DNA from 2 places in the Ideonella flava genome. Region 1 is predicted to be linked to the other one. Evidence: predicted binding sites of a transcription regulator. Region 1 holds the regulator's gene; the other holds the start of a gene.
What was found. Region 1 encodes LexA, which represses DNA repair genes until DNA is damaged. Its sites were predicted from a motif close to ACTGTATNNNNATACAGT; they were not measured.
Positions count from the first base shown of each region.

Region 2: a site for LexA is predicted at 2,830-2,847, ahead of recA (recombinase RecA). Genes of this name have one in related genera too.

Region 1 is NZ_JBPZHD010000001.1:547,200-552,312, reverse strand. It holds gene ACS5PM_RS02485 (hypothetical protein) at 1-365, opposite strand, end outside; gene ACS5PM_RS02480 (sensor histidine kinase) at 538-1,614, shown strand; gene ACS5PM_RS02475 (LytR/AlgR family response regulator transcription factor) at 1,618-2,415, shown strand; gene ACS5PM_RS02470 (helix-hairpin-helix domain-containing protein) at 2,419-2,748, opposite strand; gene lexA (transcriptional repressor LexA) at 2,761-3,438, opposite strand; gene ACS5PM_RS02460 (asparaginase) at 3,515-4,462, shown strand; gene ACS5PM_RS02455 (organic hydroperoxide resistance protein) at 4,609-5,034, opposite strand; gene ACS5PM_RS02450 (MarR family winged helix-turn-helix transcriptional regulator) at 5,067-5,113, opposite strand, start outside.
Region 2 is NZ_JBPZHD010000004.1:354,676-359,788, reverse strand. It holds gene rodA (rod shape-determining protein RodA) at 1-335, shown strand, start outside; gene ACS5PM_RS10740 (sensor histidine kinase) at 499-1,959, opposite strand; gene ACS5PM_RS10735 (response regulator) at 2,058-2,729, opposite strand; gene recA (recombinase RecA) at 2,912-3,949, shown strand; gene ACS5PM_RS10725 (regulatory protein RecX) at 3,974-4,561, shown strand; gene ACS5PM_RS10720 (DUF2889 domain-containing protein) at 4,694-5,113, shown strand, end outside.

The DNA of each region.
Region 1 (5,113 bases):
AGGATGAACCCGTGGCGCATGCCTGCATCGTCGAGGTACACCCCGCCGATCTGGCCTAGGCCGTTGGTGGTGAAGGCCCAGCTTTCCTTCGCGTGGCCGACGGGGCCATCCGGATCGAGCAGCTTGATGCTGCCGCCTTGCCCGTGCACGGCGTGGTGCGCGCCGGTGACGGCATCCTTCATGGCGCCGACGTAATGGCCGCGCACGTTGATCGCGTAGAGCGCGGTATTGGCTGCACCGGGGTAGTCGATGGCCCGATAGCGGTACGTGGTGTCGGCTTCGGCCGCAGAAACGGCCGGGGCGGCCGCGAGGAGGGCGGTGGCGGCCAGCACCGGGGCGAAGAGCCCGCGCAAGAGGGTAAGCATGCGGATCTCCTGGGTTGAAGAGAGGGCGCCAGTCTCTGGAACCGCCGCTTTGCCTGTGCGGCCCGGGGACGAATGCCGCCGTGCCGGGACCAACGCCCGTTGCCGCGCCACCAGCCGGTTGCGGCGGGCTCGTCGCCTGTGCGAAGCTGCGGGCGTCGCCGAAGTCCTGCTCTTGAAGTCCGCATTCCGCCACCTCGCCCCCCAGTTCCTCCTCGTTGCCGGCCTGTGGACGCTGATCGCGTTGTGCACCGGGCTGGCGGACTTGGCCTGGCTGCAACTGGCCGGGCGGCCGACGCCGGTGATCGAGGTGCTGAAGCGCCCGCTGATCGAGCACTGGATCTGGGCCACGCTCACACCGGTGGTGTTTGCGCTGGCGCACCGTGTGCCGCTCACCGGCCCGAATCGCTGGCGGGCGTTCGGCCTGCACATGCTGTTCTTCGTGGCCCTGTCGATGGTTCACTGCGTGGTCGCGCAGGCCATCGGCAGCCCGCTCGCGCTCGTGCCGAAGCAGTTCGCCGGCTCGCCGCTGGTGCTGCGCTTTCTCGAGGAGTTCTATTCCGACCTGTGGATGTACTGGCCGCTGGTCGGCGTGAAGGCCCTGATCGACGCTCACACGGCGGAGCGGGAGCGTGCCCTGCAGGCCAGCCGGCTGGGCCAGCTCATGGCCGACCTGCAGCTGTCCGTGTTGCGGGCGCAGATCCAGCCGCACTTCCTGTTCAACACGCTGCACGCCGTGTCCGCCCTGATGCGCGTGGATCCCCGCGCCGCGGAGGACATGGTGTCCGACCTGGCCGAGGTGCTGCGAGCCTCGTTCGAGGATCCGGCGGCCCATGAGACCACCTTGCGGCGCGAGCTGGCGGTGGTGGATTGCTACCTGCGCATCCAGCAGCGGCGCTTGGGCGAGCGCTTGACGCTGGTGCAGTCCATAGATCCCGACGCGCTGGATGCCGCCGTGCCCACGCTCGTGCTGCAGTCGCTGGTCGAGAACGCGGTGGTGCACGGCATAGCACCGGTGAACCGGCCGGGGCGGCTCGAGATCACCGCACGGAGGGAGGCCGCCGAGCTGCTGCTCGCTGTCCAGGACGATGGCTCGGGCCTGCCGGAGGCGCCGCGGCCGGGGGTCGGTCTGGCGAATGCGAAGAAGCGGCTGCGCCAGCTCTACGGCGACGCGCACAGCTTCGAGCTCGATGGGCGGGCCGGGGCGGGAACGCGGGTCACCTTGCGAATGCCCTTTCGCGCTGTCACGTGAGCCATGAAGATCCGCACCCTCATCGTCGACGACGAACCGCTCGCCCGCCTGAACCTCGCGACGCTGCTGGCCGAGGAGGACGATTTCGAGATCGTCGGTGAATGCGCGGATGCAGCCAGCGCTGCCGGGGCCATTGCCGCGCAAGCGCCGCAGCTGCTCTTCCTCGACGTTCAGATGCCGGGCGCCGATGGCTTCGGACTGCTGCAGTCCGTGCGCGCCGCTGCACAGGACTCGGTGGCCGCCATGGCCGTGGTCTTCGTCACCGCGCATGCGCAGTTCGCCCTGCGCGCCTTCGATGCCCAGGCGCTGGACTACCTGCTGAAGCCTTTCCGCCGCGAGCGCTTCGAGGCCACGCTGGACAGGGTTAGGCAGTTCCTCGGTTCACGGGCCGCCGAGCTGACCTTGATCGAGGTGCCGCCGCCGCTGGCGATCGAGCCCGATCGCATGGTGGTCAAGAGCGGCCACCAGCTGGTGTTCGTGCCGTTCGACGAGCTGGAGCTGATCCGCGCTGCGGCGAACTACGTCACCCTGCACTTCGGCAGCAACGAGGTGCTGGATGTGAGGGAGAGGATAGGCGTGCTCGCGCAGCAGTTGCCGGCGACGCGATTCCTTCGCATCCATCGCTCCTACATCGTCAACCTGGCGCAACTGCGCTCGCTCTATCCCGTGGGCGGCGGCGAGTACATGGCCACGCTGCGCAATGGGCGGGAGCTGCCGGTGGGGCCGAGTTATCCGGCGGCGATCAGGCGTGCGCTGGCGGCGGCTCGCATCCCGAGATTTGGCGGGGCAGGCGGGTGGTAGCGATCAGTTGGTGATCTGGCCGTGGCGCTGCTTGCGCGCGGCGGTGTAGGCCCACCAGGGCTTGGGCGCGGCGCCTTCCATGAAATCGACGATGGCCATGAAGGTGTCGAGCACGCAGGGATCCTGCCTGTGGCCGGTGGCGTGCTCGAGTGCGCGGTACAGCGCGAAGGCGTCACGCCCGCGCAGCTCTGCCGGGTGCTGGATGCCCAGCAGGCGCAGGTCACCGGCCATGGCCGGGCCGACGTTCGGCAACTGCTCCAGCACCGCGCATTCGTCGGCGCAGGCGGCCTTGGGAGCCTTGATGGGGCGTACGGGCGATGCGGCGCGAGCCATGGCAACGTTCGCTCAGAACACCATGTGCTGCCGCACCAGGCCGACGGCCACGCCCTCGATGGCGAACTCGCATTGGCCGGGCGCGATGACGATGGGCTGGAAATCGGGGTTCTCGGGCAGCAGCTCGATCGTGTGGCGCGTGCGATGCAGGCGCTTGACCGTGACCTCGTCGTCCAGCCTCGCCACGACGATCTGGCCGTTGCGGGCTTCTGCCGTCTTCTGCACCGCGAGCAGGTCGCCGTCCATGATGCCGGCGTCGCGCATGCTCATGCCCTTGACCTTGAGCAGGTAGTCGGGACGCCGCGGGAAAAGGCTCGCCTCGAGCAGGTAGGTCTGGTCGATGTTTTCCTGGGCGAGGATGGGGTTGCCGGCGGCCACGCGCCCGACCAACGGCAAGGTCAGCTGGGCCAGGCTTGGCAGGGGCAGCGAGAATTGCTTGCCGCGGGCCTCGTTCAGGGCCCGCAGCGTGTTGGACTGCAGGCGAATGCCGCGAGAGGTGCCACCGACCAGCTCGATCACGCCCTTGCGGGCCAGGGCCTGCAGGTGCTCCTCGGCGGCATTGGGTGAGCGAAAACCGAGTTCTGCCGCGATCTCGGCCCGGGTGGGGGGGGCGCCGGTGCGCTCGATGGTGGTTTGCACCAGGTCGAGAATCTGCTGCTGGCGGGCGGTGAGCTTCGGGCTTTCAATCATGGCGGCGGGCCTACCGGGCAAGCGGTACGGCTGAGTTTGCATCCAGTATCTGTATTTTTATCCAGACATCGTTGAAATGCAAAACAAATCACAGCAGGCGGCGGGCACGGTCGTGATCCTGGGAACCGGCGGCACCATTGCCGGCTCCGGCGACGACGTCGGCTACACGGCGGGGCAAATGAGCGTGCAGGCCCTGGTGGGGGCCGTGCCAGCACTGGCCGGGCGCCAGCTCGAGGCCGAGCAGGTGGCCCAGGTCGACAGCAAGGACATGAGCCACGCCATCTGGCAGCGGCTGGCGCAGCGGCTGGCGCACCACCTCGCGCGTGAAGAGGTGGCCGGCGTGGTCGTGACCCACGGCACCGACACGCTGGAAGAGACGGCTTGGTTCCTGCAGCGGGTGCTGGCCCCGGCCAAGCCGGTCGTGCTGACAGCCGCCATGCGCCCGGCGACCTCGCTGCAGGCCGACGGCCCGCAGAACCTGCTGGACGCGGTGACGCTCGCTGCCTGGCCGGGCGCACAGGGTGTGGTGGCCGTGCTGCAGGGCCGCGTCCACGGCCCGGCCGAGGTGCGCAAGCGCCAGCCCTTCGCCCTGGATGCATTCGAATCCGGCGAGGACGGCCCGCTGGCGGTGGTGCAGGAAGGGCAGGTCAGAGCGCTGCGCTCCTGGCCCTCGGGCGAGGCGCTCGGCCTGGAGCGGATCGCGGCCGATGCCGGCACGTGGCCGCGGGTCGACATCGTGGTGAGCCATGCCGGCGCGGACGGCGTCGTGGTGGAGGCGCTGGTGGCCGCCGGTGCCCGCGGGCTCGTGGTCGAGGGCACCGGGAACGGCACCGTGCACGCGTCGCTGCTCGCGGCCCTGGCGCGGGCGCGGGCGGCTGGCCTGCCGGTGCTCAGGGCGAGCCGATGCTCGGGCGGAGCGATCGTCGGCTCGCCCGAAGGGGCCTTGCCTACGGCTGGTGTCCTCACGCCGGCCAAGGCGCGGGTGGAACTGCTGCTGCAGCTGCTATTGCCGCCTTCTTCTTGAACCGCTGCGGGCCACTCCGACGACGTTGAGGGGACGCCAGCGCGCAGAGCCGACTCTTGAGGTGCACCATGAAAAAAGCCCCTCGGGTGGACAAACCCGAGGAGCTTCGCGATGAACGGTGACGGCTTGGTGCCGTCTCCCCCCGCTCAGACGACGGTCAGCGACACGTCGATGTTGCCGCGGGTCGCGTTCGAGTACGGGCACACCTGGTGCGCGGCGGCGACCAGCGCCTCGGCGGCGGCCTTTTCCATTCCGGGCACGGTGATGCGCATGGCGACCTGGATGCCGAAGCCGGCCGGGATGGGGCCGATGCCCACGTCGGCGCTGATCGACACGTCGGCCGGCAGCGAGATCTTCTGCTTGGCCGCCACGGCCTTCATCGCGCCGATGAAGCAGGCCGAGTAGCCGGCAGCGAAGAGCTGCTCGGGGTTCGTGCCCGCGCCGCCGTCACCGCCCAGTTCCTTCGGCGTGCTGAGCGTCAGCGACAGGCGGCCGTCGTCGGTCTTGGAGGTGCCGGTGCGGCCACCGGTGGAGGTGGCGTGGGCGGTGTAGAGGACCTTTTCGAGAGCCATGTTGTCTTCCTTTGGGTGATTGAAGGGATAGGTCAGGCCGCGGCCTGGGTGAGGTTGTCACGCAGGGACTTCAGGCGTT
Region 2 (5,113 bases), on a different contig from region 1:
AGCGGACCACCGACTTCGTCTTCGCGGCCTACGCGGAGGAGTTCGGCCTGGTCGGCACGCTCTCCCTCATTGCCTGCTTCGGCTTCGTGCTGGTGCGCGGGCTGCTCATCGCCGCGGAGGCGCCCACCGTCTTCACCCGCCTGTTGGGCGGGGCGCTGACCTTGAGCGTCTTCACCTACGCCATGGTCAACATGGGCATGGTCAGCGGCATCCTGCCCGTGGTCGGCATCCCGCTGCCGTTCATCTCCTACGGCGGCACGGCGATGGTCACGCTGGGCCTGGCGCTGGGCATGCTGATGTCGATTGCCAAGAGCCGGCGGCTGATGCAGAGCTGAAGATCATTCAGCCCCTACGCCGCCTTCGGCGTCGGTCCCCCGAGGGGATCAGTCGCCTAGGGGCGGCCCGTCGGCGACTGAATGAGCCCCTACGCCGCCTTTGGCGTCGGTCCCCCGAGGGGATCAGTCGCCTAGGGGCGGCCCGTCGGCGACTGAGGCCGATTCAACCCGCCGCCGGCGAGGCGGCTGTCGCGACTTCAGGCGTTGCGACCGGCAAGGGAAAGCGCACGGTGAACACCGTGCCCGGCCCGCCGCCCGGTGCCGAAGAGGCCGCCGGGCGCGCGTTGTCGATGGTCACCGTGGCACGGTGCTTCTCGGCGATCTCGCGCACGATGGCCAGGCCCAGGCCGCTGCCGTCCACGTTCGTCCCCAGCGCGCGGTAGAAGGGCTGGAAGACCAGCTCGCGCTCCGCCTCCGGGATGCCGGGGCCGTTGTCCTCGACCTGCAGCACCAGCACCTGGCCGAAGGGATCGGGCGTGATGCGCACCGTGACCGTGCCGCCCTCCGGCGTGTACTGCAAGGCGTTGTCGACGAGGTTGCGGATCATCTCCCGCACGAGCAGGGGCTGGCCGTGCAGGCGCGGCACGCTGTCGGCATCGCCGTCCGGGCCCTCGTAACCCAGGTCGATGCGCTTCTCGAAGGCCTTCGGCAGAAAGTCCTGCACCGTGTCGGTGGCCAGCCGCAGGAGGCTGAAGTCCTGCGTGCGGCGGGCCTGCTCCTCGTCCTCCGCCCGTGCCATGGCCAGCAGCTGGTTGACCATGTGTGCGGCGCGCTGGCTCGAGCGGGCGATCTGCTGCAGGGAGCGCTTGACGGACTGCGCGTCCCCGCCGCCCGCGTCGATCTCCCTTTGCGCCAGCTCGGCCTGGGTGCGCAGGCCGGCCAGCGGCGTCTTGAGCTGGTGCGCGGCGTCGGCCAGGAAGTGCTTCTGCGTGGCCATCGACTGGTCCAGCCGCATCAGCAGGTCGTTGATGGCACGCACCAGGGGCGCGACCTCCTCCGGCACGTCATGCTGGTCGATCGGGCTGAGGTCGTGGCTCTGCCGGCGCTGGATGCGCTGCTGAAGCTGGTTCAAAGGGGCGATGCCTCGCGCCAGCGCGAACCACACCAGCAGCACCGCCACCGGCAGGATGACGTACTGCGGCAGCAGCACGCCCTTGATGATCTCGGTGGTCAGGCGGCTGCGCTTTTCCAGCGTCTCGCCGACCTGCACCAGGCCGATGCGCACCGGGTCGTCCGTGGCTGGCTCGACCTTCAGGCTGGCCACCCGCACCGGCTCGTTCTGGATCGTCTCGTCGCGAAACTGCACCTCGCCCACGGGGACGGGCGCCGCCGGGTCGGCGTCCGGCGCGGGCAGTTCGCGGTCGCCGGCGAGCACCTCGCCCTTCTCGTCAAGCACCTGGAAGTACACCCGGTCGACATCGTCGCTGCGCAGCAGGGCCGCCGCCGGCTCGGGCAGGGTGAGCACCGCCTCGCCGCTGCGCGGAGAGGCCACCACCAGCTGGCGCGCGATCATGCGTGTCAGCTGCGCCAGGTCGCGGTCATAAGGCCTGGCGGCGATGTTCTGCGCCACCAGCCAGGTCAATGCCGCGCTCATCGGCCACAGCAGAAGCAGCGGCACGAGCATCCAGTCCAGGATCTCGCCGAAAAGGGAACGCTGCTCGCGCGCGGTGGCCTTGCTCACGGCTTCAGCATAGCCGCGCAGCTGACGTCAGCCTTGTGGGATCAGCCCTGGATCTTTTCCAGGCAGTAGCCCAGGCCGCGCACGGTGGCGATCCGGATCGGGCCCTGCTCGATCTTCTTGCGCAGCCGGTGGATGTAGACCTCGATCGCGTTGTTGCTGACCTCTTCGCCCCACTCGCACAGGCGGGCGACGAGCTGGTCCTTGCTGACCAGGCGGCCGGCGCGCTGCAGGAGCACCTCGAGCAGGCTGATCTCCCGGGCCGACAGCTCGATCATCTGGTCGTTGATGTAGGCCACGCGGCCGGTGGCGTCGAAGCTCAGGGGGCCGTGCTTGATGATGCTCGAGGCGGTGCCCAGGCCGCGGCGGGTGAGGGCGCGCACGCGGGCCTCCAGCTCCTGCAGCGAGAAGGGCTTGGCCATGTAGTCGTCGGCGCCGAGGTCCAGGCCCTTGACACGCTGCTCGACCGAATCGGCGGCCGTCAGGATGAGCACCGGCATGCTGGAGCCGCGCGCCCGCAGCTTGCGCAACACCTCCAGCCCGTGCAGCTTGGGCAGGCCCAGGTCCAGGATCACCAGGTCGAATTCGTGCGAGGCCAGGGCCGCGTCGGCTTCGCTCCCGGTGCCGACCTGGTCGACCGCATAGCCCGCGCCACGCAGCGAGCGCAGCAGGCCGTCGGCCAGGACCTGGTCATCTTCTGCAATCAGGATGCGCATCGGCCTTGTCTCCTGGGCCGGTTCTTCATGACCAGCCCGTGCCCGAATTCTAGGCAGCCAGGCGTGGCCGGCCTTGACATTCGACAAGGCCGAAAAATCCACTGTACGAATATCCAGCTTCTGACATAATCGCCGTTCAATACTGACGACTGACACCGATGGCCAAAAGGAGTCCTGCCGAGATGGACGCACCCGTGAAAAACCTGAACACCGAGAAGTCCAAGGCCCTGGCGGCCGCGCTGGCGCAGATCGAGAAGCAGTTCGGCAAGGGCTCGATCATGCGTCTGGGCGAGGGCGAGGTGATCGAGGACATCGAGGTCGTCTCCACCGGCTCGCTGGGCCTGGACATCGCCCTGGGCGTCGGCGGCCTGCCGCGCGGCCGGGTGGTCGAGATCTACGGCCCCGAATCCTCCGGCAAGACCACGCTCACACTGCAGGTCGTGGCCGAGATGCAGAAGCTCGGCGGCGTCGCCGCCTTCATCGACGCCGAGCACGCGCTGGACATCCAGTACGCCCAAAAGCTCGGCGTCAACCTGCAGGAGCTGCTGATCAGCCAGCCCGACACCGGCGAGCAGGCGCTGGAGATCGTCGATTCCCTGGTGCGCTCCGGCGCGGTCGACCTCATCATCATCGACTCAGTCGCCGCGCTCACGCCCAAGGCCGAACTCGAAGGCGAGATGGGCGACAGCCTGCCGGGGCTGCAGGCCCGCTTGATGAGCCAGGCGCTGCGCAAGCTCACCGCCACCATCAAGAAGTCCAACTGCATGGTGATCTTCATCAACCAGATCCGGATGAAGATCGGCGTGATGTTCGGCAGCCCCGAGACCACCACCGGCGGCAACGCGCTGAAGTTCTACTCCTCCGTCCGGCTCGACATCCGCCGCATCGGCTCGATCAAGAAGGGCGAGGAGATCATCGGCAACGAGACCCGCGTCAAGGTCGTCAAGAACAAGGTCTCGCCGCCGTTCAAGGAAGCCGAGTTCGACATCCTCTACGGTGAGGGCATCAGCCGCGAGGGCGAGATCATCGACCTGGGCGTGACCGCCAAGATCGTCGAGAAGTCCGGCTCCTGGTACGCCTACAACGGCGAGAAGATCGGCCAGGGCAAGGACAATTCGCGCGAGTTCCTGCGCGAGAACCCCGCGCTGGCCCGCGAAATCGAGAACAAGGTGCGCGAGGCCATGGGCGTGCCGCTGCTGGGCGGCGAGGCCGCCGAGTAGGACGGCCCCCGAGCCGACGGCGGCATGAAACGCCCGCCGCTCAGCCTGAAGGGCCAGGCCCTGGCCCTGCTGGCCCGGCGAGAGCACAGCCGGGCCGAACTGCGCAACAAGCTGCTTGCCCACGCTCGCAAGCGCGCACAGGCGGCGGCTGAAGAGGTTGCCCGAGTGGCCGCCCTGGGGCCGCGCGACCCTTGGGACCGGCCCGAGCTGGCGCATCCTGATCCCGCCGGCGAACCCGTCGTCCCAAGCGTCATCTTCGACGCCGACGCGGCGACCGAAGACATCGATCGCCTGCTCGACGAGCTCGAGGCCGCCCGCCACCTGAGCGACGCTCGCTTCGCCGAAAGCCGCGTCAACGCCCGTGCAAAGCGCCAGGGCACGTCGCGCATCCGGCAGGAGCTGGCGCGCCACGGCGTCGAGCTGGATGCCGAGACGGCCCGCCAACTGCGTGAAACGGAGATGGAGCGAGCGCGGGCCGTCTGGCAGCGCAAGTACGGCGGCACTCCCCCATCCGATCCGGCCGAACGCGCCCGCCAGATGCGCTTCCTCGCCGCGCGCGGTTTCGCGGCCGAGGTGGTGCGCCGCGTGGTGGGCGGCCGCGATGATGACTGATTGACCGCGGTCATCGTCGTTCCTCGCGGGCACCACGTATGCTGCGTTGCAACACGCGTGCTACAGTGAAATGTTGTCCCGGCGCTCGTCCGAATCTCGCGGCGCACGCGGCTCAGCACGCCTGCCGTCCCCATGCCGCTGCCTTCCGCCGACCCCCAGCGCCAACTCAAGCACCAGCGTTCGATCCAGGTTCAGGCCTACGCCCGAGCCGACGGGCTCTGGGAGATCGACGCCTTCGTGCGAGACACCAAGACCCGGCCGACCCATAGCGCCGGCCGCGAGCGCCCGGCCGGCGAGCCCATCCACGACCTGCACCTGCGAATCGTCGTCGACACGGCCTTCAACATCCTTCAGTCCGGCGCCGAATCGGTCGCCATGCCTTATCCCGGCCATTGCGACGAGCATGGCGACCGCTACGCCGCTCTGGCGGGCCTGAACCTGATGCAGGGCTTCAAGCGCGCGGTACGCGAGCGCCTGGGTGGCGTGCAGGGATGCACCCACCTGAGCGAGCTGGCCGACGTGTTGCCGACGGCCGTCGTCCAGGCTTTCGCC